2 regions of the Rhizobium sp. KNZ2-6A genome follow, and region 2 is predicted to be linked to the other one. Evidence: riboswitches for the same ligand, from Rfam matches in the RefSeq annotation. Region 2 holds a riboswitch; the other holds the start of a gene.
What was found. Region 2 has a riboswitch for S-adenosylmethionine ahead of metA (homoserine O-acetyltransferase MetA). Riboswitches for the same ligand answer to the same signal wherever they lie in the genome.
Positions count from the first base shown of each region.

Region 1: linked by a shared signal. The riboswitch ahead of ACPYOP_RS13460 (O-succinylhomoserine sulfhydrylase) and the one ahead of metA (homoserine O-acetyltransferase MetA) in region 2 are both predicted to bind S-adenosylmethionine.

Region 1 covers NZ_JBNDIC010000016.1:21,707-36,792, reverse strand. Annotated here, with positions in the region: gene ACPYOP_RS13480 (MFS transporter) at 1-633, opposite strand, end outside; gene ACPYOP_RS13475 (LysR family transcriptional regulator) at 735-1,637, shown strand; tRNA gene ACPYOP_RS13470 (tRNA-Gly) at 1,661-1,734, opposite strand; gene ACPYOP_RS13465 (2'-deoxycytidine 5'-triphosphate deaminase) at 1,793-2,887, opposite strand; SAM riboswitch at 3,090-3,168, shown strand; gene ACPYOP_RS13460 (O-succinylhomoserine sulfhydrylase) at 3,212-4,399, shown strand; gene ACPYOP_RS13455 (DNA helicase) at 4,467-5,180, opposite strand; gene apaG (Co2+/Mg2+ efflux protein ApaG) at 5,791-6,183, shown strand; gene ACPYOP_RS13445 (Hsp33 family molecular chaperone) at 6,203-7,192, opposite strand; gene argF (ornithine carbamoyltransferase) at 7,240-8,157, opposite strand; gene ACPYOP_RS13435 (acetylornithine transaminase) at 8,328-9,527, opposite strand; gene ACPYOP_RS13430 (GcrA family cell cycle regulator) at 9,952-10,485, shown strand; gene phoB (phosphate regulon transcriptional regulator PhoB) at 10,737-11,420, opposite strand; gene phoU (phosphate signaling complex protein PhoU) at 11,451-12,164, opposite strand; gene pstB (phosphate ABC transporter ATP-binding protein PstB) at 12,216-13,031, opposite strand; gene pstA (phosphate ABC transporter permease PstA) at 13,046-14,380, opposite strand; gene pstC (phosphate ABC transporter permease subunit PstC) at 14,377-15,086, opposite strand, start outside.
Region 2 covers NZ_JBNDIC010000029.1:1,102-16,187, reverse strand. Annotated here, with positions in the region: gene ACPYOP_RS19710 (glycoside hydrolase family 2 protein) at 1-910, opposite strand, end outside; gene ACPYOP_RS19705 (DUF1839 family protein) at 986-1,945, opposite strand; gene ACPYOP_RS19700 (amino acid--[acyl-carrier-protein] ligase) at 1,954-2,862, opposite strand; gene ACPYOP_RS19695 (acyl-CoA dehydrogenase family protein) at 2,868-4,061, opposite strand; gene ACPYOP_RS19690 (acyl carrier protein) at 4,061-4,312, opposite strand; gene ACPYOP_RS19685 (lysine-2,3-aminomutase-like protein) at 4,676-5,728, opposite strand; gene epmA (EF-P lysine aminoacylase EpmA) at 5,725-6,789, opposite strand; gene efp (elongation factor P) at 6,941-7,510, shown strand; gene ACPYOP_RS19670 (ABC transporter ATP-binding protein/permease) at 7,666-9,516, opposite strand; gene ACPYOP_RS19665 (AAA family ATPase) at 9,682-10,524, shown strand; SAM riboswitch at 10,830-10,907, shown strand; gene metA (homoserine O-acetyltransferase MetA) at 10,957-11,883, shown strand; gene ACPYOP_RS19655 (vWA domain-containing protein) at 11,887-13,080, shown strand; gene ACPYOP_RS19650 (tetratricopeptide repeat protein) at 13,211-14,071, shown strand; gene ACPYOP_RS19645 (hypothetical protein) at 14,377-14,868, shown strand; gene ACPYOP_RS19640 (aldose epimerase family protein) at 15,002-15,086, shown strand, end outside.

The sequences.
Region 1 (15,086 bases), on a different contig from region 2:
CAGCGCGACATAGCCGGTGTTCACCAGCGGCCGGCGTTCCGGTAATCGGAGTGCAAGAACGGCGATCAGCAGGGCAAGCGCCGCGGCGCTGATCGCGTAGAAGCTTCGCCAACCCCATATGCCGGCGACCAGACTTGCCAAGGGCCGTGACAGCAAAATGCCGACCATCAGACCGCTCATGACATTGCCGATCACCCGGCCGCGATGTTCCGGCGGCGTCATCGCCGCAGCGATCGGCACGAGGATCTGAATGGCGGAGCAGGCAGCCCCCAGGCCGAAGAGGAAGACAAGCAGGCTCCAGCCGGTCGGCGCGAAAGCGGCAGCGACCGCCATGACCAGGGCCGAGACGAGCATGCGCAGGACCAGCCGGCGGTTTTCGACGAGATCGGCAAGCGGCACGAGGAAAAACAGGCCGGCGGCATAGCCCAGCAATGACGCCATGGCGACGAGGCCGGCTGCGTTTTCTGAAAAACCAAGCGACGGACCGATGACGCCGACCAGCGTCTGCGGCGCAAAGAGATTGCTGACGATGACACCGGTGGCGACGGCAAACAGCAATGTCGAGGGTGCAGCGACCGCCTCCGGCGCGTCGTCTTCGGCATCACTCGTGACGCGTTCGGGAACCTGGGACATGACCTCTCCAATGATTTCTGATAATATTGATAGCCATGTTTATCGCTTTGCTGCATAATGCGGCAATTGAAATGAACTAATAATGATTATGCGAGTTCATCATGAACATTCATGATCTTGAAGCTTTCGTCGCCGTGGTGGAAACGGGCTCGATCGTTGCCGCCTCGGCACGCATCAACCTGACACAGCCGGGCATTACCCGGCGTGTCCAGAACCTGGAAGACAGTCTCGGCATTGCGCTGCTCGACCGGCAGTCGAAGCCCCTCAAGCCGACTGCGGCGGGACGCGAGGCCTATGAGCATGGCCGCCGCGTGCTCCGCTCGCTCGATGATCTCAAGGCCGGCGTTTCGCCCGGCGGTGCGATCGGTGGCGAATTCCGTCTCGGCATCATGCCCTATCTCTCGGAGGCGGCACTCTCGGCCCCCCTCGATCAGCTGCGCAACGAGTTTCCACGGCTGACGCTGCGCATCGTTTCGGGCTGGTCGCCGCAGCTCATCGAGCAGGTGGCGCATAGCCAGCTGGACGCGGCCACTGTCTGCCTGGCGGAAGGTGTCGAGCCGCCTGATAATGTCGTCGGCGATGTGCTCGGGGTCCACAGCGTCATCCTCGTCGCAGCACCATCGCTCGGCGTTCCCAAGACGCCGCGGCTTAAAGACCTCGCCCGCTTCCCCTGGATCATGAACCAGAGCGGCTGCGGCTTCCGCGCCTTCATTCATCACCGCTTCGAAGCGGAGCGCCTGCCCTTTGACGTCGCCGTCGAGGCGATGAGCGCCGATCTGCGCATGTCCCTGGTGGCGCGCGGCCTCGGCATCGGTGTTCTGACACCTGCCGCACTGGCCGACAGCCGCTGGCGCAATGCGGTCGAGATCGTCGAGGCGCCGGATTTCAACCCGAAAGTCGTCAACTGGCTGATACATCGCCCGCCGGCAGGACGGCTTGGCCGCCCGATTGCGACCTTCGGCGAAGCGCTGATGGAGACGCTCAAGACGAGAGGCCGTTTTTGACGTAATACGAATATTTTGGGATTTGGAGCGGGTGAAGGGAATCGAACCCTCGTATTCAGCTTGGGAAGCTGCTGCTCTACCATTGAGCTACACCCGCCTGACACCTTGAGATGTCCAACAGTTGGCCGCCTCTGTCAAGGCCGGTCAGCGACGGATCACAGCCGGAAGTGCTTCGAGAGCTTCAGGCCCTGGGCCTGATAGTTAGAGCCGAGGCCGGAGCCATAGAGGCTGCTGGGCTGTTCCAGCATGTGTTCGTAGATCAGGCGCCCGACGATCTGGCCGTCTTCGAGAATGAAGGGCACTTCGTGGCTGCGCACCTCCAGCACGGCTCGGCTGCCGCGGCCGCCGGCCGGCGCATGGCCGAAGCCTGGATCGAAGAAGCCGGCATAGTGGACGCGGAATTCGCCGACCAGCGGATCGAACGGCGTCATCTCGGCGGCAAAATGCGGCGGCACATGCACGGCCTCGCGCGAGACGAGGATGTAGAATTCATCCGGATCGAGGATCAGCTCGGTGCGGCCACGGCTGTAAAGCGGCTCCCAGAAATCGAAAATATCGTGCTGGGCCTTCTTGTCGACATCGACAACGGCGGTGTGGTGCTTGCCGCGATAGCCGATCAGCCCTTCCTTGTCGCCGGCAAGGTCGATCGACAGCGCGATGCCGCCGCCGGTGATGTTCGGCTTCTTGCTGGCGACCAGCGTCTCGGTTTCGTGCAGCGCCAGAAGTTCCGGCTCTGTGAGCAAGGCCTGGCCGACGCGGAAGCGGATCTGCGACAGGCGCGAACCGCGGCGAACGACGATCGGGAAGGTGCGCGGGCTGATTTCGAGGTAGAGCGGGCCGGAATAGCCGGCGGGGATCTTGTCGAATTCCTGCGCCCGGTCGGTGATGACACGGGTGAAGATGTCGAGACGGCCGGTCGAGCTCTTCGGATTGGCGGAGGCCGACATATCCTCGGGCAGGTCGAGGCGCTCCATCAGCGGCACGATGTAGACGCAGCCGGTTTCCAGCACCGCGCCTTCGGAAAGGTCGATAACATGCAGCTTCAGCCGGTCGAGCTTGTCGGCAACGAGATGCGAGGGACCGGGCATGAAGCTGGCGCGGACGCGGAAAGCATGGGCGCTAAGCCTGAGGTCGAGGCTTGCCGGCTGGATCTGATCGACGTCCAGTTCTCTCTCGCTCGTCAGCCGCCCCGTTTCAAAGAGCGCCGCGATGGCGCGATCGGCCAGAATTCCAGTATTGCGAGCCATCATGCCTCTTTCCCAGTGCATCAGCCGGCCCACTGCATAAGCCGACCCAGTATATAAGCCGGCAAGTCGCGAATAGATCTGCCGGGTGGGCGCGTTCGAAATGTTACTGCGGCCTTCGCACATCCAGACGGAAGCGCGGCCAGTAATTTGCCGCAGACAAAACCAAACTCGGGGAATTGACGCAAGCGGTCAACGGCAGTATTGCAACTTATCCCGTGGTGATTTGGCCGGTCGGCTTGCAGCCACGTTAAATAAGTGGCTAAAAGGACCGGGGTTAAACCGGTCTGCTTTCGCGGCCGGTTTTTTTGTTTTGAAAGTGGTGATGGCATGAGCAAGACTTGGCGCCCCGCAACCCAGCTCGTTCACGGCGGAACGCTCCGTTCGCAATTCGGCGAGACATCCGAAGCAATCTATCTGACCCAGGGCTTTGTCTATGAGACTTCGGAAGCCGCGGAAGCCCGCTTCAAGGGGGAGACTGACGGATTCATCTACGCCCGCTACGGCAGCCCCACCAACGACATGTTCGAGAAGCGCATGTGCGCGCTGGAAGGCGCTGAAGATGCCCGCGCCACGGCTTCCGGCATGGCCGCCGTCACCGCCGCCATTCTCTGCCAGCTGAAGGCCGGCGATCATATCGTCGCTGCCCGCGCGCTTTTCGGCTCCTGCCGCTGGGTGGTCGAGACGCTGGCGCCGAAATACGGCATCGAATGCACGCTGGTCGACGGCCGCTTTGTCGAGAACTGGGAAAAGGCTGTTCGACCGAATACCAAGCTCTTCTTCCTCGAAAGCCCGACCAATCCGACACTGGAAGTGGTCGATATCGCTGCCGTTGCCAAGCTCGCCAACCAGATCGGCGCCAAGGTCGTGGTCGATAACGTCTTCGCGACCCCGCTCTTCCAGAAGCCGCTGGAACTCGGCGCCCATATCGTCGTCTATTCCGCCACCAAGCATATCGATGGCCAGGGCCGTTCGCTCGGCGGCGTCATCCTCTCCGACAAGCAGTGGATCGACGAGAACCTCCAGGACTATTTCCGCCACACCGGCCCGGCTATGTCCCCTTTCACCGCCTGGACGCTGCTGAAGGGCATCGAGACGCTGCCGCTGCGTGTTGCGCAGCAGACGGCGAACGCCTCCAAGGTTGCCGATTTCCTCGCCGAGCAGACCGGCAAAGTCGCCCGCGTCATCTATCCGGGCCGCAAGGACCATCCGCAGGCCGATATCATCGCCAAGCAGATGAGCGGCGGCTCGACGCTGGTCGCCTTCGAGCTGAAGGGCGGCAAGGAAGCGGCTTTCAAGCTGCAGAACGCATTGGACATCGTGAAGATCTCCAACAATCTCGGCGACTCGAAGAGCCTGATCACCCATCCGGCCACCACGACGCACAAGAACCTTACCGACGAAGCCCGCGCCGAGCTCGGTATTTCGCCGGGCACGGTGCGTTTCTCCGCCGGCATCGAGGACAGCGCCGATCTGGTCGAGGATTTCGCCCGCGCTCTCGAGCAGGTTTCCGCCTGATATCAATCGAGCCGCCCGGATATCCTCCGGGCGGCTCGACCTGCCCTCATCGGGCAATGACAGCTCTTCAGCTGGCGACCTTAAACTCAACCAGGCCGTCGTTCAGGAAGACCATCTTGTCGAACAGCTTGAGATCCAGCGGATTCGGCAAGCGGATGTCCGAAAGATCGGGCAAGGGTTTCACCGCCGGATCATAGGAGCGGTCGATCTGCGAGACAAAGACGACGATCACGCCCCTGGCGCGCGCAAACGCCTTCAACGTCTGAACCTGGATCATCAGCTCCGGCTTTTCCCGCTTCTGATCGAGCAGCTGCAGAAAATCGACCACCGCCAGCGTGCCTCGCGGCACCTCGGCCAGCCTCTCGGCGATATAGCCGGCACTGATGGCATCCGAATTGTCGAATTCAAATAGCGGCGCAAATTCCGCATGATCGGCGCCGATGACAGGAAAACGGTCCAGAACGACCTTTTCCGTGTCTTCCAGCGTGAAGAACACGCCGCGATTGCCAGCCTTCATGGCTTCGACGGCGAGCCTCAGACTCATGAGGGTCTTGCCGTGACCGCGCCGCGCGCCGATCAACACCAGGTCACCCGGGCTTAAACGCGAATACAACTCGCCGACAGATACGGCTGTGTTCGCTTTGCTTGCAAGCAAACTCCAGCCTCCGAAACCTTCGCCGGCCGCGACGCGATCCAGCGCGGCATGCAAGGGGATATTCTGCTGGCGGGACAAGAGCCTCGCCTTGCGCTTCAAATGATAAACAGGGGCAGAAAGCCTCATATAAACCTCCTATTGCGAGCAGTGACCGCAACCCCTCCTTATGCCAGGCGCTCAAACAGTCGGTTTGGATATCGACGGCCCCGCATGAAATATACTTTCCCGAGTGGAGGGGGGAGGCATGGGCGATGCCAGAATCAGATGATAGCCGAAATCTCCGCGACGGGAAATCGTGGGCTCCTTCGAAGCGGAACATAAGACCGGATCAGGAATTATATGATCTGGAGATTTTGATTACGGGAAACACAGATATGATGACCGGCCCGCAAGTGCACCCGCAATTTCGGTAAGCGTTTTTGCACGTTGAGGCTGAGCCCGCGGCACTAAGGCGGGTAAGACCAAATGGCAAGCGGATCGAGATACTTTTGAGAGCGCTCTGTTAACCTTCATCATTAGCCGTAATAGCTGATTTGCGGCGCGCCCTGGCTGTTCACGCAAGTTTTCATCAGGCCGTTCCTTGACGGAAGGAATAGGTTATAGGATACCGCTAGATAGCCCGCACTTTGCGGGAGCAGTGGAAAGCGGATAAGATGCCGCGAAAAGGAAAATACTGGAACGCCCGCCGTGCTTGAAAGCGCACCGGACGTTTCAGCGCAGTGGCAAGGTATCAGGCATGTATCGCGCCCTCACACGCGACATCGAGGTGGTCGTAGAACCATTTTATCTGGAGGAGCAATCCGATCCGGACGACGACCGTTATGTCTGGGGATACCGCATCGTCATCTCCAACCATTCGAAAACAGCCGTCAAGCTGGTGACGCGCTATTGGCACATCACCGATATGAACGGCATCGTGGATGAGGTGACGGGGCCTGGCGTGGTTGGCGAGCAGCCGCACCTGAAACCTGGGGATAGCTATGAATATTCTTCCGGCTGTCCGCTGGACACGCCGTCAGGCATGATGTTCGGCCACTACCAGATGGAGACGGACGACGGGGAACTCTTCCATGTCAAGATCCCCGCCTTCTCGCTGGATACGCCGAACCTGCTGCGCACGCTGAACTGAGCCGCCGCAACCGGCAGCGTCAGGCCGCTTCTATCTCCGACGCTTCGAAACGATAGGTCGTCGAGCAGAACTCGCAGGTGACGGCGATTTCGCCATTCTCCTGGCTGGCCTCGATCTCTTCTGCCGTAAAGCCCTTCAGCACACCCTTCAGCTTGTCGCGCGAGCACGAACAGCGATCGAAAACCGCCTTCGGCTCGTAGACGCGCACGCCACGCTCGTGGAACAGGCGATAGAGAAGGCGCTCGGTACCGACAAGCGGATCCGTCAATTCGTCGGCGTCGATGGTTTCCACCAGGCTGCGCGCTTCCGCCCAGGCATCGTCTTCGGCATGATCGCGCAGGCCGCTATCGCCATCGCCGCCATGGAGATCCGGCTGGCGCATGCGCTCGGGGGCTTCCGGCAGGAACTGGGCAATCAGGCCACCGGCCCGCCAGCGGTGACGCGGCTTGCCCTCGCCATCGCGATCGAAAAGCTCTGCGGCACCCAGGCGGACACGCGTCGGGATCTGTTCCGACTGGCGGAAGTACGTGCCGGCAATCTCCTCCAGCGAAGCGCCATCAAGCGCGACGATACCCTGATAGGGCTGGCTGAAACGGCCTTGATCGATGGTGAAGGCGAGCACGCCCTTGCCGAGCAGCTGTTCAGGCTCGGTACGGCCCTCGGCGACGGCCTTTGCCAGCGCCTCCTCATTGAAACGCGCATAGGCCCGGACATTCTCCGGCGTCGAGAAATCGGCGACCAGAAGATCGACGGGACCGTCGCCCTTGGTCTGCACGGTGAACTTACCTTCGAACTTCAGCGAGGTGCCAAGCAGGACGGTCAGGACGATCGCCTCGGCCAGCAGCCGCGCCACCGGCGTCGGATAGTCGTGCCGTGCCAGGATCGTATCCAGCAGCGGACCAAGCTGCACGGCGCGGCCACGCACATCGAGCCCTTCCACCTGGAAGGGGACGACATGGTCGTCACCGGCAAAATCGAATTGACCCAGCGAGGCGGCATTTTCGGCCATTGCTTTACTCCTACTGCGCCCGCGCCCTCGAGACGCGGCTCATATCCTCAGATCGCGCCCAGGCACCAAGCAAGAATCGACTTTTGCGCATGAAGACGGTTTTCCGCCTCATCGAAAACAACGGATTGCGGGCCGTCGATCACCTCGTCCGTCACCTCCTCCCCGCGATGGGCGGGCAGGCAATGCATGAACAACGCGTCTTGGCCGGCCTGTGCCATCAAAGCCTTGTTGACCTGATAGGGCTGGAAGACGTTGTGACCGCGAGCCCGGTGTTCCTGATTCATGGAAACCCAGGTATCGGTTACCACGCAATCGGCGCCGGCGACCGCACGATCGGCATCATGCGAGAGCATGATTTCGGCGCCCTCATTGCGGGCCCAGTTCAGATAGTGATCCTTCGGCTCGGAACCAAGGGGTACGGCCATGTTCATGCGATAGCCGAAACGGGCGGCCCCTTCGATCAGCGAATGCAACACGTTGTTGCCATCGCCCGTCCAGGCGAGCGTCTTGCCCTTGATCGGGCCGCGATGCTCCTCGAAGGTCATGATGTCAGCCATGATCTGGCAGGGATGCGTGTCGTCGGTCAGAGCATTGATGACCGGAACGGTCGCATGCTCCGCGAGTTCCAGCAGGCGCGAGTGATCGGTCGTGCGGATCATGATGGCGTCGACATAGCGCGACAGCACCTTCGCCGTGTCGCCGATCGTCTCGGCGCGGCCGAGCTGCATTTCGGTGCCGGAGAGGAACAGCGTCTCGCCGCCCAGCTGGCGCATGCCGACATCGAAGGAGACGCGGGTTCGAGTGGACGGCTTCTCGAAGATCATCGCCAGCATCTTGCCGGCCAGCGGCTTGTCGGCCGTGCCAGCCTTCTGCGCCTGCTTTCGCACGATCGCATCGTCGATGATATCGCGCAGATCTGCAGCCGGAACGGCAGAGAGATCGAGAAAGTGTTTCGGAGAAGCCATGTCCTTACCTGTACTCCAGAAAAAACAATAACGCCCGCGTGGGGCACGCATAACCCCTTAAATCGCCATCGATTTAAGGGAAGGCTTATGCGATTTCTAAGTATTACCGCGTCCTTTGCGCGTCGCTTCGACGCGCGGCGCGGTAACCGCCCCGACTGCGGGCGCTGAGTTCAAGCCGATTTCTTGATGCGGGCCGTGCGCACACGCTCGGCGGCGCGCTCGAGGCGAGCGAGACCCTCGCGCGCTTCCTCGGCGGTCACGACCAGCGGCGGCAGGAGGCGGATGACGTTATCGCCAGCCGGCACACCCAGCAGATGCTCGGCGCGGACCGCCTGCAGCAGCTCCGCCTGCGGAATTGCCGCCTTGATGCCGAGCATCAGGCCTTCGCCACGAACATCCTCGATGATGTCGGGAAAACGGTCCTTCAGCGAGGCGAGACCCTGGCGGAACACCAGAGCGATATCGCGCACATGCTGCAGGAAGCCGTCGGCGAGCACGATGTCCAGCACCGCATTGCCGACTGCCATGGCAAGTGGATTGCCGCCATAGGTCGAGCCGTGCGTGCCCGCCTTCATGCCCGAGGCGGCTTCCGCCGTCGCGAGGCAGGCACCCAGCGGGAAACCGCCGCCGATGCCCTTGGCAACGGCCATGATATCAGGCTTGATCCCAGCCCATTCATAGGCGAAGAGCTTGCCGGTGCGGCCGACGCCGCACTGCACTTCGTCAAGAACCAGCAGCAGGCCATGCTCGTCGCAGATCTCCCGCAGGCCACGCAGGAACTCGTTGGTCGCGGGACGGATGCCGCCCTCGCCCTGAACCGGCTCGATCAGGATCGCGGCCGTCGCGTCGGTGATGGCCGCGCGAACGGCATCGAGGTCACCGAACGGCACCTGATCGAAACCCGGCGCCTTCGGGCCGAAGCCTTCGATATACTTCTCCTGGCCGCCGGCGGCGATCGTCGCGATCGTGCGGCCGTGGAAGGCGCCTTCGAAGGTGATGATGTGGAACTTTTCGGGATGTCCCTTGGCGAATTGATAGCGCCGCGCCGTCTTGATGGCGCATTCCAGCGCCTCCGCGCCCGAATTGGTGAAGAACACCTTGTCGGCGAAGGTCACTTCCGTCAGCCGCTTCGACAGCTTTTCCTGGCCGGGTACTTCATAGAGGTTGGACAGGTGCCAGACCTTGTCGGCCTGCGCCTTTAGTTCGGCAACCAGATGCGGATGAGCATGACCCAGCGAATTGACCGCAACGCCGGCTGCGAAATCGAGATAGCGTTCGCCATTTTCGGTAACCAGCCAGACGCCCTCGCCTCGCTCGAACCGCAGCGGAGCACGCAGATAGGTATCGTAAAGCGGCGCGGTCTCTGCCATGGCATGTCTCCTCGATCACAACCCTAAGGACCAATCGCTTCCATTCGATGAAACGGGTCCGAAAAAATCAAAAATGCCGCCTTGCGGCGGCCTGGGCACTATTGATGTTTTGCACCGCGATGTCAACAAAACTGGCGATTTAGCAGGTGCGAGAAAGCGCTGGCGGCCAAAAGAGATGCGTTCGGCACTGCCTATTGCAGAAATGCCACGCCGGGGCAGCAAGTTGGGGAAAACCTCGAAATCGATTCCTCAAGATTCCCGCGACTCTTGTCACGGAGTCAGCCTCACACTAGGTTAAAAACCAATTGCTAGACTGCATGCGGCGGAACTAGTCACCACAATTTTAAAGCGTTTCGTGCCTCGATCCCATGCGAGGCAATGGTGAGGGATTCTGCCATCGGAAACGCGACAGCGGAGACAGGGCATGAATTGGACAGACGAACGCGTCGAGAAGCTGAAGAAGCTATGGTCCGAAGGGTTAAGCGCCAGCCAGATCGCTGCGCAGCTTGGCGGCGTGAGCCGTAATGCCGTCATCGGCAAGGTGCACCGCCTGAACCTTCCCGGCCGAGCGAAGGCGGGCGGCACGGCGACTGCGGCACGTACGCCGAAGCGCAGCAGTGCCGCGCCCCGCGCTCCGAATTACACGTCTCGCGTCGCAACCCGCACGATTACCCGCCAGCAGGGCGCGACCATGCTGAAGGAAGAAATCGAAGTCGATGCCGTCAACGAGATCCAATATCGCCCGGCCTCGAACGTCGTCGTTCCGATTTCCCGCCGTCTCGGCCTGACGGAGCTTACGGAGCGCACCTGCAAGTGGCCGGTGGGCGACCCGCTGAAGGACGATTTCCACTTCTGCGGCAACGAAAGCCCGGATTCATCGCCCTATTGCACCTACCATCAGCGCCTGGCCTACCAGCCAGTGCACGAACGGCGTCGGCCGGCTCAGCCGCGCGGCTGAGATGCTCAGAGCATTCCCGCATCCCGGACGGAAAACCGCTCCGCACTTTTCCTGGAAATGCTCCCATGACTGAGATAAAGAAACGGGCCCTTCGGGGCCCGTTTTCTGTTTCCGCCGCTACTGCATAATTCCCTAAATCGAAATCGATTTAAGGGAAAATTATGCAGCATTCCAAGGTGTTACAGCGACCTTAGCACGTCTTGAAAGACGCGCGGCGCTGTAATGTCGAGTGCCTGATCGGGTATTCCCGCTCAGGCTTCCATGGAGTAGCCCGCGCCGCGAACGGTGCGGATGACATCCTGCATATTGGAGAAATTGAGCGCCTTGCGCAGGCGGCCGACATGGACGTCGACAGTGCGTTCGTCGACATAGATATCGTGCCCCCATACGCCGTCCAGCAGCTGCGAGCGCGAGAAGACGCGGCCCGGCGAGGACATCAGGAATTCCAGCAGGCGGAATTCCGTCGGCCCCAACCGCACTTCGCGGCTCTTGCGGTGGACGCGATGGGTTTCGCGGTCCAGCTCGATATCGCCGCAACGCAGCACCGTGGAGAGAACCTCCGGTCGGGCACGCCGCAGCATCGCCTTGACGCGGGCCATCAGCTCCGGCGTCGAGAACGGCTTGACGACATAATCGTCCGCGCCGGTGGAAAGCCCGCGCACGCGCTCGCTTTCCTCGCCACGGGCCGTCAGCATGATGATCGGCAGGCGCTCCGTCTCCGGCCGCATACGCAGCCGGCGGCAGAGCTCGATGCCCGATACGCCGGGGAGCATCCAGTCGAGGATCAAGAGATCGGGGATGCGCTCCTGGAGACGCAGCTCGGCCTCATCGCCTCTGAGGATCGTGTCGACCTCGAAGCCTTCGGCCTCAAGATTGTAGCGCAGCAGAACGCTCAGCGCTTCCTCGTCTTCTACAACAGCAACTCTCGGAACCATGCGCCTTTGGTCTCCTTTTTCGCTTCCAGATTATTCCGTCACCGCGCCGACGGTATTGGCGGTATCGTCCTTCGGGCGCTCGCCTTCCGGCTGCGCGCCTGTCGCCATGTAATAGATCGTCTCGGCGATGTTGGTGGCATGGTCGCCGATGCGCTCGATGTTCTTGGCGCAGAATAGAAGATGCGTGCAGGTGGTGATATTGCGCGGATCTTCCATCATGTAGGTCAGCATCTCGCGGAAGAGCGAGGTGTACATGGCGTCGATTTCCTCGTCGCGCTCACGGATCGATACGGCCTTGTCGGGCGAACGGGTGGCGTAGACGTCCAGAACTTCCTTGAGCTGGCTCAGCGCCAGTTCGGAGAGGTGCTCGATGCCGCGGGCGAGACGACGCGGAACGCCGGTGCCTTGCACGGCGATGACGCGCTTGGCGGTATTCTTGCCGAGATCGCCGACGCGCTCCAGATCGGAAGCGATGCGGATCGAGCCCATGATCTCGCGCAGGTCGGCGGCCATCGGCTGACGACGGGCGATGGTGACAATCGCCTTGTCGCCGACCTCGCGCTCGGCATGGTCGAGAACGACGTCGTCTGAGATGACCTTCTGCGCAAGGGCGGCATCGCTTTGGACCAATGCGCGTACGCTGTCGCTGACCATCTGCTCGGCCAGGCCGCCCATTTCCGCAATGCGGCGCGTCAGGAACTTCAGGTCTTCGTCATAGGCAGAGAGAATGTGTGTGGAGACCATTTTTCTATCCTCAAGGTGAACTGTGTGAAAGGGTCCGCGCGCCTGCCATCATCAACCAAAACGGCCCATGATGTAATCCTGCGTGCGGTAATCGTCGGGATTGGTGAACATTTTATCGGTGTCGTTCTCCTCAACCAGATGGCCGAGATGGAACATTGCGGTGCGCTGCGAAACGCGGGCTGCCTGCTGCATGGAATGCGTCACGATGACGATCGTGAAGTTTTCCCGCAGCTCATGAATAAGATCCTCGACCTTGGCGGTTGCGATCGGATCGAGCGCCGAGCACGGCTCGTCCATCAGGATGACTTCCGGACTGACGGCAACGGCGCGCGCGATGCACAGGCGCTGCTGCTGACCGCCCGAAAGGCTCGTGCCGGCATCATGGAGCCTGTCCTTGACCTCGCCCCAAAGACCCGCCTTCTGCAGGCTGGTCTCGACGATATGATTAAGATCGGCCTTGGAGCGATGCAGGCCATGGATGCGCGGCCCATAGGCGACGTTCTCATAGATCGACTTCGGAAACGGGTTGGGCTTCTGGAAGACCATGCCGACGCGCGCGCGCAGCTCCACCACGTCGATGCTGTTGTCGTAGACGTCCTGATCGTCGAGCGTGATCTTGCCGGTGACGCGGCAGGTCTCGATCGTGTCGTTCATGCGGTTGAGGCAGCGCAGGAAGGTGGACTTGCCGCAGCCGGAAGGGCCGATGAGCGCCGTCACCGTATTGGCGCGGATCTTCAGGTTGACGTCGAAGAGCGCGCGCTTGTCCCCATAGAAAACCGAGACGTCCTGGCCGATCATCTTGTAGGGGATCGTGGTCATCTTCTTGGCCAAGGCTCTTTCGCTTGCGGCTTCGCTCATCATGTTCATTCCTCGGCCCTCCCTTACCAGCGCCGTTCGAAGCGGCGGCGCAGCAGGATGGCGCCGATGTTCATTGCGACGAGGAAGAAAAGCAGGACGATGATGGCGCCGGACGTTCTTTCGACGAAGGCACGCTCGGCTTCGCTGGCCCACATGTAGATCTGCACCGGCAGCGCCGTCGAGGGATCGAGCGGCGATGTCGGATAATTGGCGACGAAGGCGACCATGCCGATCAAGAGCAGCGGCGCCGTCTCCCCGAGCGCATGGGCAAGCCCGAGGATGGTGCCTGTCAGGATGCCTGGCATGGCGAGCGGCAGGACATGATGGAAGACCACCTGCATGCGCGATGCGCCAAGACCGAGCGCGGCGCTGCGGATCGACGGCGGCACGGCGCGCAACGCAGAACGCGTCGCGATGATGATCATCGGCAGCGTCATCAGGCTCAAAACCAGCCCGCCGACGAGCGAGGCAGAGCGCGGCAGCCCCATCATGTTGATAAAGACCGAGAGGCCCAGCAGGCCATAGACGATGGAGGGCACGGCGGCGAGATTGTTGATATTGACCTCGATCAGGTCCGTCAGCCGGTTCTTCGGCGCGAACTCCTCCAGATAGATCGAGGCGGCAACGCCGACCGGCAGAGCGAGCACGAGTACGGTCAGCATCAGATAGAGCGAGCCGATCAGCGCGACGCCGAGACCGGCGGCTTCCGGACGGCTGGAATTGCCCGACACGAAGAGACCATTATTGAACGCCTTGTGCAGGGCTCCGCTTTCGCTGAGCTGCTTCATCCAGGAGACCTGCCGGTCGGATATCTTGCGGTCCTTCTCGTCGACGGCGAGATCGATCTGGCCCTTGTTGGCGGAATCGATATTGGCGCTGGCAAGGAAGGTGACGCTCTCAGTCGTCCCCATGATCGAGGGGTTGGCGACGACCTTGTCGCGCAACACGATCCTCGCGCCCTCAGATACCATCGCCGTCGCCTCGCGGACAAGCGCACGATTGGCGGGATCGATATTCAAGGCTTTCACCAGCGCGTCACGCACCAGAACCGGGTAATTGGCTGCTATCAGCACCTTCGGATCGGTAACCCGCTTGGCCGTGGGGTCGATCACCTTCTCGGTGAATTCGATCGGCAGGGTGATCGATGTCTGAACAAAGGCGGTGTAGCCGGTGCGCACCACGGTCGAGACCAGGATGGCAAGGAAGACGAGGCCGAAGATAACGGCCGTGACGCCATAGGCGCGGAAGCGGCGCTCGGCGGCATAGCGCCGCTTGATGCCGATATCACGCCGCACTGGGGCGCCGGGTGTGAGCCCACGCGGCATATTCGACACCGGGGAGGATACGACATCGCTCATTCGTATTGCTCCCTGTAGCGGCGGACAACGTAGAGGGCATAGACGTTGAGGCACAGCGTCAGGCAGAACAGGGTAATGCCGAGCGCAAAGGCGACGAGCGTCTGGGGCGAGGTGAATTCCAGATCGCCGGTCAGCTGGTTGACGATCTTCACGGTCACGGTGGTCATGGGCTCGAAGGGATCGAACTGCATGCGGGCGGCGACGCCGGCGGCCAGCACCACAATCATCGTTTCGCCGATCGCGCGCGAGGCGGTCATCAAGAGCGCGCCGACGATACCCGGAAGCGCTGCCGGCAGCAGGACGCGCTTAACCGTTTCCGAGCGGGTGGCGCCGAGGCCGAGCGAGCCGTCGCGCAACGATCGCGGCACGGCCATGATGATATCATCCGACAGCGAGGAAACGTAAGGGATGAGCATGACGCCCATGACGAAGCCCGCCGTCATCACGCTCTGAGCCTCGATGAAGCTTCTGTAATTTCCCGTCAACATACCATCGATTTCGGCCGAGATGTCCCTGAGGAAGGGACCGACGGTGACGAGGGCGAAGAAGCCGTAGACGATCGTCGGAATGCCAGCCAGAACCTCCAGCATCGGCTTGGCAACGGAGCGGACGCGCGCCGAGGCATATTCGGCCATGTAGATCGCGGCGAACAGGCCGATGGGCACGGCGAAGAGCATGGCAACGAGGCCGATATAGATCGTGCCCG
Region 2 (15,086 bases):
TGATGATCAGGGCGAAATCCCGCCCGTCGGCACCGCGATCGACCGACAGCCGGCGAAAACCCGTCTGCCCGAGCGCATGCTCGATGCCATCGACGACAAGCGTGACATCATGGAGCTGCGGCACGCCATGCGTCTGCGGCCACCAGGGCGCCACATCGGGAATTTTCAGGATTGCCGTATAGCGGCCCGCACCGGCCTTCTCGAAAGCCTGCTCCGCCTCTCCGCACTTCAGCACCAGCTCATTGATATCGGCCTCGATCGAAAGCGAGGCATAAAGCCTACCCTCGCCATTTTCGAGCAGGTCCGGCCGCAGCGAGAGATCACGAATAACGGGCGCGCTCGGCCGCAGCCGCGAAATCGGCCGCCAGGGACCGACGGCCTGAACCTCGGGGCACCAGCCAGGCATATGGCCAAGCAGCGTCGTGCGCACCATCCGCAGCCCTTGCGGCGTGATCATCTGCGGCCGCCAGCGGGCGCGAGGTCCAGGTTCTGAGAGTTTCGGCTCCAGCGCGCGGAAGCAGAGCGCCAGTTCGTCGCCGCCAAGCAGGGTGACGTCGATGTCATGAGCCTCGAACATGCTTTCGGAAACAACAATCTGCTGGCCGTTGAGAAAGACTTCGCAAAGCGTCGCGAGCCCCTCCAGTCGCAGGACCGCATCGCCGGCCTCGGCGTCCACCAAACGGCAGATGTACCAGGCATCGCGGTCGTGGAGAGGCTGGGGCCTCGTCCGGTCGAAACGCCCGGCCTTTTCCAGCGCTTCCGCCACAGTGCCCGGCACCGGTGCCGGGATGAAGCCTGACGTCAGCGGCACATCGGATGGCGAGATGCAGGTGCCCGCGTCCGTCAATACCAGATTCCAACCCTCGCTCAGCCGCATTCCGCCGCCGAGATCCGCCAAGCGCCCGCCCATGACATCTTCCGGGGATTTCCCCCGCCCCAATATTTCCAGAATGACCCAGCCGTATCGCAATCGAACGCAAGCCCGTCAAAGCTTCCGTTCGAGCTCGCTCATCATGGCATCCCATGCATCGGCGGCCGGATCAAGCGCTGTGCGCAATGGCTCGAATTTCTTGCGCGTGATGGCGCGGGCAAGCTGAAACTGCACCGACTTTGCCGCTTCGGAGATTTTCCGTGCCTCACCCGCCGTTTCGGACAGATCGGCCGAGAGCCAATCGAAGTGACTGCCGGCCAGCTCAAAATTGGCGCCAAGCTGGCGCAGCGTGTTGAACGCGTATTTATGGAAAAAACCGAAGGGCCGTTCGGCGATCGCCTCCACCTGCGCGGGGAAAATCTCGGCGAAGGCGCGGATTGGATTGGCTTGCGGCCGGCGGCGGAAATGGAAGGAGAGAAGCTGCCGAGCCGTCTCGCGGATGGCGGCTTCGGCCGGTGCCTTCTCCGGGAATTTCGCAAATTCTGTATAGGGCAGGAAGGGCAGGTCCTCATCCGTCAGATGCAGCTGGAAGAGCCCGTCGAAATCCTCGCCCGACAGCCGGAAGAACCCGCCATTGTGGAAGTAATCGAGCGTCCGGCCCTCCATGTTGAGCCGGTTGATCGCCACCGTCGTCTTGCCGTGTTCGCGACGATAGCCGACCCCTTGAGTATCCGGCATGAAGAAGGAATCCATCTCGACCAGGCAGAGCCGGCCGCGGCCGATCTGCTCGGCGACATGGTTCTGAACCTTGTCGTAGATCGCAAGCTCGGTGCAGCGCACGCCATAGAGCGCTTCCAGATCCTCGAGCGGCACCTTGAAGAAGGTGAACTGATCGCCCTCGAAATCCTGTGTCAGCGTAAAGCCGAGCATGGCTTCCGGCGGCAGCTTCAGGCTCGAAAGCACTTCGATCCAGAGATCGATGTAGCAGTTGGTCTCGGGCCACATGCGCTCGCTGTCGTGCAGCGCATGTGGCTTGTAGGCGGCAGGATCCAGTCCCTGAAACACGGCAGCCATGAGTGCGATCAGCCCCACAGCGTCTTGCGCACGCTCTCGGGCCATTCCTTGGTGTCGAGACCGTGGGTATGGAACAGCGCCAGCGCGATGCGCTCCAGGCCAAAGCCGACGCAGGCCGTGTGCACGACGCGGCCATCGGCAAAGTTCAGACCCCACTTCGTGCCGAAGGCATCCTGGTGGTAGTTGAAGCTCATGCAGGCTGTGGGATTGGCGATGGACGTGATCGGGATCAGTAGCTCGAACTTCAGGTTCTGATCGCGCTGGTTGTTGGCGAGCATCTTGCCGGCGCGGCCGAAGAACGGGTCGTTGGCGACATCGATCGTCACGTCGAGACCAACGGCCTTCATCATCTCGACACCACGATCCATCCAGCTCTGGCGGAAATCCGTCACATGCTTTTCGCTGCCCATGCAGACATATTCGCGCATGCGGAATAGCTGCTGGCGGGCCGGATCCTTGGAGGGCTCATGGCGGAAGCAATAGGATTGCAGATCATAGAGCGCGCCGTTTTCCGGAATGGCACCGCGCTTGGCAACCGTCGGATAGAGCGGATAGCAGGCCGCCGGCGTCAGCACGATATCGGTCGCCTGCTGGTCTTTCGTCCAGTCGTCGCCGACTTCCATGCACTTCAACAGGCTCATATGGTCGAGCTCGTTGCCGCAGAAGCTGTGCACCGTGCCGGCCAGCTGCGGGAAGCTCTTCATGTAGCCGCTCGTTTCGAAGAAGGCGCGGTTCATGCCGGGCGGAAAGCGAATGGCTTCGGCGCCATCGGCGCCGCCGAACGTGTCGATCAAGCGCTCGAAAGCGGAAATCACGTCTTCGAACTGGCCGCTGCGGCCGTAGAGACCATCAACGCCGGTGTCGATCAACAGGCCAGAATCGAAAAGACGGTCGAGAAACGATGTTTGCATATCCATAACGGTTACCCCAACAGGCTGGTATCTTGTTTGTGGACGAGCAGCATGGTCGACGTATTGCCGAGAATGCGGTCGTTCGAGATCATCAATTGTGCCGAGTGCGCGTCGCGCAGGTGGCGGCCGAGGCTATAGGGCGTACCGTTCTTGTAGCCCATGATGCCGCAGATAAGCATTGCGTGGTTGATGATCGGCAGGATCATCTCCGACGACGCGATCTTGACGTTGTTCATCGCCACCGCAAAGCCCATCGACGACAGGCGGTCTGCGTCGAGCTTCGCCTCTTCATAGGCCTTCAGCCCGGCAACCACATTGGATTTCACCATCTGCAGCATACTGGAGGCTTCAGCCAGACGCAGCGCGCCGGGCGGTGGCGCACCAGGAGACTTGCGGGCAGCGGCACGCACGAAGGCCTGGGCGCGGGACACCGCGTCGGCCGCAATGCCGTACCAGACGCCGCTCCAGAGCAGATGCGAGCTGGCCAGCATCGACTGCGCGGCAATCTCTGCAAACGGCTTCGGCAGGATCTGTTTGGCCGGAGCCTCGCCCTTGAACAGGAAGCCGTCGGAGCAGGTGCCGCGCATGCCGAGGGTGTTCCACTCGACCGTGCGCTTGATCTCGTACTGATCCCTAAGGAAGCAGGTCAGCACCTGATCGGAGGACGCCGCCTCGGCATGGCTGCGCGAGGTAATCAGGATGGCATCGGCATGGGCGCCGTAGGAAATGACGGTCGCATCCTTTTCGAGGGTGCAGGTGTCGCCCTCGACCTTGATGGCGCAGATGCTGTTGCGCAGGTTGCCGCCGATCCCGCCTTCGGTCGTCGCCGAAGCGAGCAGCAGCTGTTCCCGGGCGATGCGGCGCATGAAGTCTCGGTGCCAGTCGCTGTCGGCGCCATGCTCGACCAGGCTCGAAAGCTTGATCTGATGCATGGCGAAGACCATGGCGCTGGCGGCGCAGGCCTGACCGAGGATCGAGCAGAGCTCGGCAATCTCGGTCATCGACGCGCCTTCGCCGCCGAGATCGGCGGGGATCTGGATGGAGAGCAGCTTCTCGGCGCGCATGGCGTCGACGGCTTCACGTGGGAACCGGCCCTCGGCATCGACGGCATCGGCGTGTTGGCTGGCGATCGCTGCGACGCGCGCAGCACGCACCGCCGCCCCCTCGCCCGTCCCAACCTCAAGCAGAGCGACCGCCACACTCATCATGCGACCTTTCTGCTGTCCAGGATCATGCCGACGGTTCTTTCGATCGCGGCGATGCTGGCGAAGGACTTGCGGTTCAGCAGATTGTCCGGAAATTCGATGTCGAAGGCTTCCTCGATGCCGAGCATCAGCTGCACGGAAGCGAAGGAGGACAATCCCGCAGCATAAAGATCGGCATCGTCTTCGATCTGATCGACAGCAACGGGAAGCGTACCGAACTTGGCCAGCAAATCGCGAATCGTCTTGTTCATAGTCTAGTCCCTTCTGGCAATGGCAAGCACAACCGAAGTCATGCCGTCTTATCGTTGGCCAAGAAGTAACAGGTAAAATAGAACATTCCGCTAAGCGACGTGGTAAATACAACCAGCTTATACTTCGTTGAAAATTGCTATATTCGATACTTACCTGATTGAAATTTACCAAGCGTAAGCCATCTAACACGCGACTCAAGCATAAATATCGAGAATCACTAATATTAAGGAATGGCGATTTTTGGAATGTTGAGGTGTGAAAGAAGGTTAACGTACCAAAATTCGCCACCACGTTTCATTCAAAAAACGTCATAACAATCAGAGCGTCAGTGGAAGTATAGGCCTGCAGGACAAAAGCCGTCCCTAGCCTTCCGGCGGATAGACGTGCTCACCGCCGCGATAGTCCGAAATCGAATAGCAGCCTTCGCGCAGCTCCCGCACCGACATCTGCCCGATATCCGCCTTGCCGTAGCCGCCGGGGATATCGAGAATATAGGTTGGTTGGCAGAGACCGGAAATACGGCCGCGCAGTGCCGCGACGATCGCCTGGCCCTCGGCGATCGTCAGGCGGAAATGGCTGGTGCCGGGCGCGAGGTCGGGATGGTGCAGGTAATAGGGCTTTACACGCGTTTCGACGAAAGCCTTCATCAGCGCCGCCAGCACCTCCGGATCGTCATTGACGCCCTTCAGCAAAACCGACTGGCTGATGAGCACGATCCCGGCATCGACCAGCCGGGCACAGGCCGCACGGGCCTCATCCGTCATCTCACGCGGATGATTGGCATGCAGCGCTACATAGACGGTCTTGCCGCTCGCCTTCAGCGCCGCAATCAGCGCCGCATCGACCTTCAGGGGATCGACAACCGGAATGCGCGTGTGGAAACGGACGATCTTCACGTGATCGATATCGGCAAGCTGCCTGAGGATGTCTTCCAGCCGCCGCGGGGAAAGCACCAGCGGGTCGCCGCCGGTCAGGATGACCTCCCAGATCTCCTTATGCTCGCGGATATAGGCAAAGGCACCGTCAAGCGCATCGCCATCCAGCGTCCCGAGCCCCTGTGGCCCGACCATCTCGCGCCGGAAGCAGAAGCGGCAATAGACCGGGCAGACATGCACGGCTTTCAGGAGAACGCGGTCCGGATAGCGGTGCACGATGCCCTCGACGGGGCTGTGCGCATGATCGCCGATCGGATCGGCCCTCTCTTCGGACGTAACGAGCAATTCGGCCGCATCGGGCACGAACTGCCGGGCGATGGGATCCGCCGGATCGGCCGGATCGATCAAACGCGTAACGGTCGGCGTCAAGGCGACGGCATAACGCTCCGCCACCGCTTCGAGCGCGACCGCCTGATCGGCATCGATCAGCCCGGCGCGCTCAAGCTCGCCGATGGTCCGGATCGGGCGCATCACGTTCATGCGTCATACTCCGCGACCGGCGCCCACAGCACCTGCTCGATCCGCGAGGCACCCGTCGCCAGCATCACAAGCCGGTCGAAGCCAAGCGCGATGCCGCTTGCGTCAGGCATAACGGCAAGCGCCTGCAGAAAATCCTCGTCCAGCGGATAGGTCTCGCCATAGACGCGCTGCTTTTCCGCCATCTCGATCTCGAAACGGCGGCGTTGCTCCTTGGCATTGGTGAGCTCGCCGAAGGCATTGGCAAGCTCGACGCCGCAGGCATAGAGTTCGAAGCGCTCGGCAACGCGATGATCCCTGGCCGAAGGCCGGGCAAGGGCCGCCTCGGAAACGGGATATTCGTCGAGGATCGTGACGCGGCCGAAGCCGAGATTGGGTTCGACCTTCTCGACCAGCACCCGGCTGAAGAGATCCTGCCACAGATCGTCGTCGGCAACGCGAATGCCCGCCTGGCGCATATCCGCCGCCAGACGCTCGCGATCCGTCGATCCATCGAGGCCGATGGAGGCAAAGAGATCGATGCCGGAATAACGTTCGAAAGCGGCCGCCACGCTGATGCGCTCCGGCGCCAGGAACGGGTCGGTCTCCGCGCCGCGATAGCTGAATTTCTTCGCCCCGACCGTCTCCGCCGCAAGTCCCAGCAGCGCGGCGCAATCGGCCATCAGGATCTCATAGCTCTCGCCTGCCCGGTACCATTCGAGCATGGTGAATTCCGGATGGTGCAGCGGCCCGCGCTCGCGATTGCGGTAAACATGGGCGAAGCAGGCGATACGCTCCTCGCCGGCCGCCAAAAGCTTCTTGCAGGCGAATTCCGGCGAGGTATGCAGATAAAGAGGCAGCGCCCTTCCGTCGGTCGTCAGCGCCTCGGTCTCGAAGGCATGCAGATGCGCCTCGTTGCCGGGCGACACCTGCAGCGTCGCCGTATCCACCTCGATGAAGTCGTTGCGCGCGAAGAAAGCCCGCAGCGCCACCTGGATTGCATTGCGGCCAATAAGGAACGGCCGCCGGTCCGCATGGACATTGCGGGTCCACCAGGGGGACGCTTTGCTCGTCTTCGGCTTCATTCCTAGCTTTCTTCAGGACACCAGCCGCCTTAGGGGTGGCAATTTCCATTGATTTAGGGTAGTTGCGCCCCCAAGCAAACAAAAGCTGCGTCTCGGAGAGCATTTCGACAGTCCCTCTACGACGCAAAACGCAGCGTTACAAGGAAGTCTTATGGTCAAGGTCATCGCCTCTTCCGTCCGCAAGGGCAACGTTCTCGACGTCGACGGCAAGCTCTACGTCGTTCTCACCGCCGCGAACTTTCATCCGGGCAAAGGTACGCCGGTCACCCAGGTCGACATGCGCCGCATCGTCGACGGCGTGAAGGTCTCCGAGCGCTGGCGCACCACCGAGCAGGTCGAGCGCGCCTTCGTCGAAGACGTGAACTTCCAGTACCTCTATGAAGATGGCGAAGGCTTCCACTTCATGAACCCGGCCAACTACGATCAGGTCGTGGTCGACGTCGACACCATGGGCGACCAGAAGGCCTATCTTCAGGAAGGCATGACCTGCATCCTGTCGATCCACGAAGGCATTCCGCTGGCGCTCGAACTGCCGCGCCATGTCACGCTCGAGATCACCGAGACGGAACCGGTTGTGAAGGGCCAGACGGCATCCTCGTCCTACAAGCCCGCCATGCTGTCGAACGGCGTGCGCACCATGGTGCCGCCGCACATCAACGCCGGCACCCGCGTCGTCATCGCCACGGAAGACAATTCCTACGTCGAGCGCGCCAAGGACTGAGCAATTCCAGGAAAAGTGCTGAGCGCTTTTCCGATCAGCCACTTCATCGCATGAGAAAACGCCTCGTCTCCATGACGGGGCGTTTTGCATTTCGGGCGAATGGAAATCAAATCAACCTCGCCAAGGCGCGCGACATCACCAGATCGCCTTATTGCCTATTGCCTATTGACCCTTTTCTGATCCGTCGGCTCCGCATCGACCGCGTCCGACGACGCATCGATCTCGATGCTGTGCTCATGCGGAGCCAAGGTCTGCAGATGCAGGAGACGCGGCGACATGGCCTGCATGAAGGCCTCGGAGCGGCCGATATAGATCAAGGTCGCATCGGGTAATTCGGCCAGCAAGGCACAGGCCTTCACCTGAACTTCGGCCTCCAGGCCTTCCAGGGCATCGTCCATGATGACCCATTTCGGCTTTGCCAGCAGCAGATGCGCAAAGCCGATGGCCTTCTGCTCTTCGGTATCCAGCAATCGATCCCAGCGGGCCTGCGTATCGAGGCGGCTCTTGAGGCGGCCGAGACCCACCCTGTCCATGACGGCATCGACGGCGGCATCGTCATAGGCATCGCGATCCTCCGGAAAGCAGATCGCCTCTCTCAACGTGCCGCTTGGAACGTAGGGCGTATGCGGCATGAACAGCATATCGTCCATCGGCGGCAAGCTCACCGTGCCGGAGCCGCTGTACCATTGATGCGCCAGCACCTCGAACAGCAGCCTGCGGTTCACGCCGTGATCGCCGTTGATCATCAGGTGCTCGCCGGCATGGATGGTGACGGTGCCCTCGGCAATCGAGAAACCGTTCTCCGTGGCCTCGTCATTGGTTTTGGTGGAAACTTCCAGATCGGTCCACACCATCGTGCCGGGCGCCGCCTTTTCGAAGACGAGCGTATGCGGCATCGGCGTCTTGTCGTCCATTTCCGTCAGTGCCTTGCGGAAATCGGTGACGCGCATCAGCGTGGCGCGCCATTCGGCGATCGGGCCGAAATTGGCGACATACCAGCGCAATGCCGAATTGACCTGATTGAAGGCACCGACGGCCACCATGAGCTGACCGAAGGTCAGGCCACCGGAGAAATAGGCCGGGGCCGCAACGAGGATCGGAATGATCAGCACCAACCAGCCATAGCCTGCCGAGACCCAGGTCAGATTGGTATTGGCGATGGCAAGCTGGCGGATGACGCCGAGGACGGCTGATATATCGAGATTGATCCGCCGCCGTTCGTTCTCCTCGCCACCGGCAATGGTGATCGCCGCCATATGCTCGTTGGCATGCATGAGCGCAAAGCGTAGCTCAGCTTCCTTCGAATAGCGGTCCGCATTCAATCGCACCAGCCGGCGGCCGACGAACTGGCTGAGGAACGAGGCCGACCCGGCATAAAGGATCGCCGCCCAGACCATATAGCCGGGGATCGCGAAGCTCGCGCCATTGACCTTGAACACCATGCCGCTGGACAGCTCCCAGAGCACGCCGATGAAGCTCAGGAGCAGGATCGTCGCCTGCACCAGGCCGATGGCAAGCCCGGTCGTGCTTTCGGCGAGATTGCGGGCATCTTCATGCAAGCGCTGATCGGGATTGACGCCGATCAGCCCGGAGGAGGCGAGACGAAGCGCGCGCTTGGCCTGAAGCCACTGATTGACCAGATCCCGCGCCAGGCCCTCGCGCATGTAGAGCGCGGTCATCTGGTTGAGCCAGGCCTGGACGACGTTGAGGACCAGAAGCGAGCCGGCGATGATGCCGAAGACGCCGAGCTGATGGAAGAAGGCGGTGATATCGCGCCTTGCCAGCGAATCGTAGAAGGGCGCGTTCCAGCTATTGAGCAGCACCTGGACATAGGCCGTGACCATGATGATCAGGAAGAGCGCGACGGTAAGCGAAATGATCTTGATGCGGACAGGCGAATTCCAGAAAGCCGAGAACATCATTCTCAGCCGGAAGAAAAGGCTCAAATCGTACCCGACCTGCTCGTTTCCCTGGATATTCGGCTTGGCTTGCGCTTCAACTGCCATCAGCACTTCCCTGCGACGCACATCCCGTCAATTAACCATGCCCCGCCCCCATGTCCATCCTTGCAATAGATCAATGCGATCACGTTGCTATATACACGGTTTCACGCCTTGAACCGAATTCGGCCAGAAATTAGCTTGCACATGAATGATTGAGAAAGCCTTCCGATGCAATTTCAGGGAACTGCGGACTATATCGCCGACAAGGATCTGATGGTCGCCGTCAACGCCGCCATAAGGCTTGAGCGCCCGCTCCTCGTAAAGGGCGAACCGGGCACGGGCAAGACCGAGCTCGCCCGTCAGGTGGCCGCGGCCCTCGGGCTCGATCTCCTCGAATGGAATGTAAAATCGACGACGAAAGCGCAGCAGGGCCTCTACGAATATGATGCCGTTTCACGCCTGCGCGACAGCCAGCTCGGCGACATCAGAGTTCACGATGTCGGCAACTATATCCGCCGGGGCAAGCTCTGGCAGGCCTTCACCTCGCCGGAAAAATGCGTGCTGCTGATCGACGAGATCGACAAGGCCGACATCGAGTTCCCCAATGATCTCTTGCAGGAACTCGACCGCATGGAGTTCCATGTCTACGAGACCGGCGAGACCATCCGAGCCGCTATCCGCCCGATCGTCATCATCACCTCGAACAACGAGAAGGAATTGCCGGACGCCTTTCTGCGCCGCTGTTTCTTCCACTATATCCGCTTCCCCGACATGGAAACACTGAAGCGCATCGTCGAGGTGCATTATCCCGGCATCAAGCAGTCGCTCGTGCATGCGGCGCTGACGCAATTTTTTGAAATTCGCGACATGCCGGGCCTGAAGAAAAAGCCCTCGACCTCCGAAGCGCTGGATTGGATCCGCCTGCTGGTCGCCGACGACATCGATCCGGAAACGCTGCGCGCCGATGCGAAGAACGCACTGCCGAAACTGCATGGTGCGCTGCTGAAGAACGAGCAGGACGTGCATCTTTTCGAACGGCTGGCTTTCATGGCGCGCGGGCAAGGGAAGTAACAACAGTTGCTGTGCTTTCCGCCCACGGAACTGCGGGCGTCTTTAAAAATAGGAGAGCCGCATCACCCGCCCTCGCCCTTCGAGGCTCCGGCCTTCGGCCTGCGCACCTCAGGGTGAGGTCTGATCTCCTGCGCCATAGCACGAACCTTCTCTGCCTCACCCTGAGGTGCCTTGGCGCTGAAGCGTCAGCGCAAGCGTCAATGCCTCGAAGGGAGAGGCAGCCCCGGAGCCTATTTGCTCACGTCAAAAACGGACCCAGCCCGCCGCCGGTTGCCCATTGACCCGCATGAATAGCAGGTTTATGCATTTCTCCTTGTGGTGATTTGGCCGGCCGGCTTGCAGCCACGTTAAATAAGTCGCTAAAGGGCCGCGTGCGGACCGGTAGCGATTCATGATCGCGGCCGGTTTTTTTGTATTTGGTCGAGTGAAACGATGCCCATCAAAATTCCCGATACGCTGCCCGCGTTTGAAACCCTCCAGAACGAGGGTGTGCGGGTGATGACCGAAACGGTGGCGTTCCGTCAGGATATCCGCCCTCTTCAGATCGGGCTTCTCAACCTCATGCCGAACAAGATCAAGACCGAAGTCCAGATGGCGCGCCTGGTCGGCGCATCGCCGCTGCAGGTGGAGTTTTCGCTGGTGCGCATCGGCGCCCACAAGGCCAAGAACACCTCCGAAGAGCACCTTCTCGCCTTCTACCAGACCTGGGAAGAGGTGAAGCACCGCAAGTTCGACGGCTTCATCATCACGGGAGCGCCGATCGAGCTGCTCGAATACGAAGATGTCACCTACTGGGACGAGATGCGGCAGATCTTCGACTGGACGGCCACCAATGTCCACTCGACGCTGAATGTCTGCTGGGGCGCGATGGCCGCCGTCTATCACTTCCACAAGGTGCCGAAATATACGCTGACGGAGAAGGCGTTCGGCGTCTATCGCCACCAGAACCTGAAGCCCTCCTCGGTCTATCTCAACGGCTTCTCCGACGATTTCGCCATTCCGGTCTCGCGCTGGACGGAGGTGAAGCGCGCCGACATCGAGAAGGTGCCGGGCCTGCAGATCCTGATGGATTCGAGCGAGATGGGCGTCTGCCTCGTGCATGAACAGGCCTGCAACCGGCTCTACATGTTCAATCACGTGGAATATGATTCCACCTCGCTGGCGGACGAGTATTTCCGGGATGTGAATGCGGGCGTGCCGATCAAGATGCCGCACAACTATTTCCCGCATAACGATCCGGAAATTCCGCCGCAGAACCGGTGGCGCAGCCACGCGCATCTGTTCTTCGGCAACTGGATCAACGAGATCTACCAGACCACGCCGTATGATCTGGAGGAGATCGGCCAGGAAAGGATTTGAGGCTTGTTCATTCCCTTCTTCTTGAAGCTGAGGCAAGCGAAGGTTCCGGTGACGCTCCGGGAGTTCCTGTCGCTGCTTGAGGGAATGGAAGAAGGGATTACCGATTACGACGTCGAGGCCTTCTACTATCTGGCGCGCGCGACGCTGATCAAGGATGAGCGCTTCATCGACCGTTTCGACCAGATCTTCGCCGATTACTTTCGCGGCGTCGAGGCGGTCAGCGGTAATGCCGATGGAGAAGCGTTGGAGCCTTCCGCCATTCCTGACGAATGGCTGCGCAAACTTGCCGAGCGGCATCTGACCGAAGAGGAAAGACTAGAGATCGAGGCACTCGGTGGCTTCGACAGATTGATGGAGACGCTGCGCGAGCGACTGGCCGAGCAGAAGGGCCGGCATCAGGGAGGCTCGAAATGGATCGGCACGGCGGGTACCTCGCCCTTCGGCGCCTATGGCTATAACCCCGAAGGCGTGCGCATCGGCCAGGAAACCTCGCGCAATCGCCGCGCGGTAAAAGTCTGGGACCGGCGCGACTTCAGGAACCTCGATGACGGCGTAGAGCTTGGCACCCGCAATATCAAGGTGGCGCTGAAGCGCCTGCGCCGCTGGGTTCGCGAGGGGGCAGCCGAGGAACTGGATCTTTCCGGCACCATCCGCTCCACCGCCGAGCATGGCTATCTCGATGTCCAGACACGGCCGGAGCGCCGCAACGCCGTCAAGCTGCTGATGTTCTTCGATGTCGGCGGCTCGATGGACGACCATATCCGCGTCGTCGAAGAACTCTTCTCTGCCGCCCGCGCGGAGTTCCGCCACATGGAGTATTTCTACTTCCACAACTGTCTCTACGAGGGCGTGTGGAAGGACAATCGCCGCCGGCGCGTCGACATCACGGCGACGACGGATCTCATCCGCACCTTCGGTCCCGACTACCGCGTCGTCTTCGTCGGCGACGCATCCATGAGCCCCTACGAGATCTCTCAGCCGGGCGGCTCGGTGGAGCATTGGAACAAGGAGGCCGGCGAGACCTGGCTCGCCCGAATGACCGGCCATTTCCGCAAATGCATCTGGATCAATCCGGTGCCGGAAAGCTATTGGGGCCATACAACCTCGATCTCGATGATCCGCCGCCTGATGAACGACCGCATGTATCCCCTGACACTCGGCGGGCAGGAAAGAGCGACGCGGGAACTGTCGCACTGAGCGTCATAAATTGGTTCAATATAACAGCGGAAAAATTGAGCTTGCATAGCCTATCCAACTTGATCCGGATTCATCAAGATGATCTTTCGATATCTGCTAGATACGAAGTTTGAAAAAAGCGAGCAGGCAAATGCAAATTAATACCAACGCTTTCACGGCTATAATCATGATGTTGGTGCTATCTACCTGGCCTGACATGACGTTTGCTTCCAGCCTCGCGCTCACTACAACCGCGACAGAAGCGACGTGTTTTTCAGCAAGGGGTGAAGAGGCGATTACCCTATGTACTGCTGAACTCGCTAAGCAGAAATCGTCAGACGCTTTCGGCAACCGGGCGGGAGCATATGGCTTTGCGATGCAATATGACAAGGCTGTAGCCGATTACACTAGCGCTATACAGCTCGCTGAACCCGACGGTGTTATGCTCCCCACATATTACCAAAACAGAGCGGGTGTGTATTCTGCTATGAACAAATATGAGCTGGCGATAGCGGATTATACAAAGGCATTGGATTTAAACCCAAAACTCAGCACGGATTTTGTCAGTCGGGGACAGGCCTACGCCGCTTTGAACAAAGATAAAGAGGCGTTTGCGGATTTCGACAAAGCGATGAAAGACAAATTTGCGAAGCCGCTCACCCTGCGTGTACGGGCTGACCTCCTATTGACCAGAGGCGAACCAGATCGCGCGATCCAAGACTACCAAGATTGCCTCAAGCTGCAGCCAGGGAATGTTTATGCGATGATCGGGATTGGCAATGCATATTTGAACAAAAACATGACCGATTCAGCATTTTCTCAATATGATCTTGCCCTCTCCACTCGACCGATCTGCCCCGAATGCCTGATCGCTCGCGGGAGTGCTTTTGCCAAAACTGGCAACACCGAGAAGGCGATAGCAGACTATAACGCCGCCCTCGCCTTTCCTGATCAGTTCATCGCTCCGAATGCGAAAAAAGAGGCCGAAGCCAAGCTGCGTAAGCTACAATAGTCTTGGTGGCACAGTGCCTCCGATTAAAGTACGCTACATAAAGTCACCTCCGCAAATGGGTCTGGCCAACCCGTTCGGGAAAATCACTGGATTTATACGACCTCGATCTCGACGATGTCCCGGCTGATGAGCGACCGCATGTATCCGCTGACCCTCGGCGGGCTGGAAAAGGCGACCCGGGAATTATCGCGCTGAGCGATCAGCATTTGCATGCCGTAGCGCCACCAAATAGACACAACCATTTGTAGAAGGAGAAGTGCAGCAGATATCGCCCCGACTCGCTGCGAAAACCGGTGGAGATATGCGTGCGCCACGCTTTAAAATTACTTTTCTTCATCGCAACCATTCTGTTCGCCTCGCAGCAGGCAAGATCCGAAGATGGGGGCTTCTCCGGACAATGGGAACGGATCGACTCCAATGCCAGCGTCGGTGAAAAGTGCCGCATGGGAATAATCAGGCAGGGCAGGTTTATGAGGATCAGCACCAGCAATGGCTGGAGCGCTACCGCGGAGACGAGCAGTTATGCAAACGCCGGCTACGCGGCAGGTATGGGACGCTGGAGCTCCTATGTGGAAAAATACAGTCAAAAAGCGTTCTATATCCTTCTCGCCGTTCGCGGCGACAGGTTGATGGTGATCATGGAGGCCGAAAAAGCGGATGGGTCGAACCAATTAATTCGCACGCTTTTCAGCAGACGGACAGCCAGCTCTCTTCACGACAAGCCGGACGGATCAGGACGAAATCGACCATCGTTCTTATGCTCCTCACATTCACAACATAATGTGTCAGTGTTCTAGCTATGGGCAAAGCCTAATCAGACCTTGCCCCCTTTCCGCCCGCCCCTAAATTTCGCCAGGGAACCGGTTGCGGAACGGCGCGAATGGAGGCAGGGTCTGACCTCGCATACTCAAAAGCAATGGATGAGCTGATATGACGGAAAGCACTTTGCAGCGGGAACATTTTGGGACGACGGCGGATGGAGATATCGTCTATCGCATCAAGATATCAGGTGGCG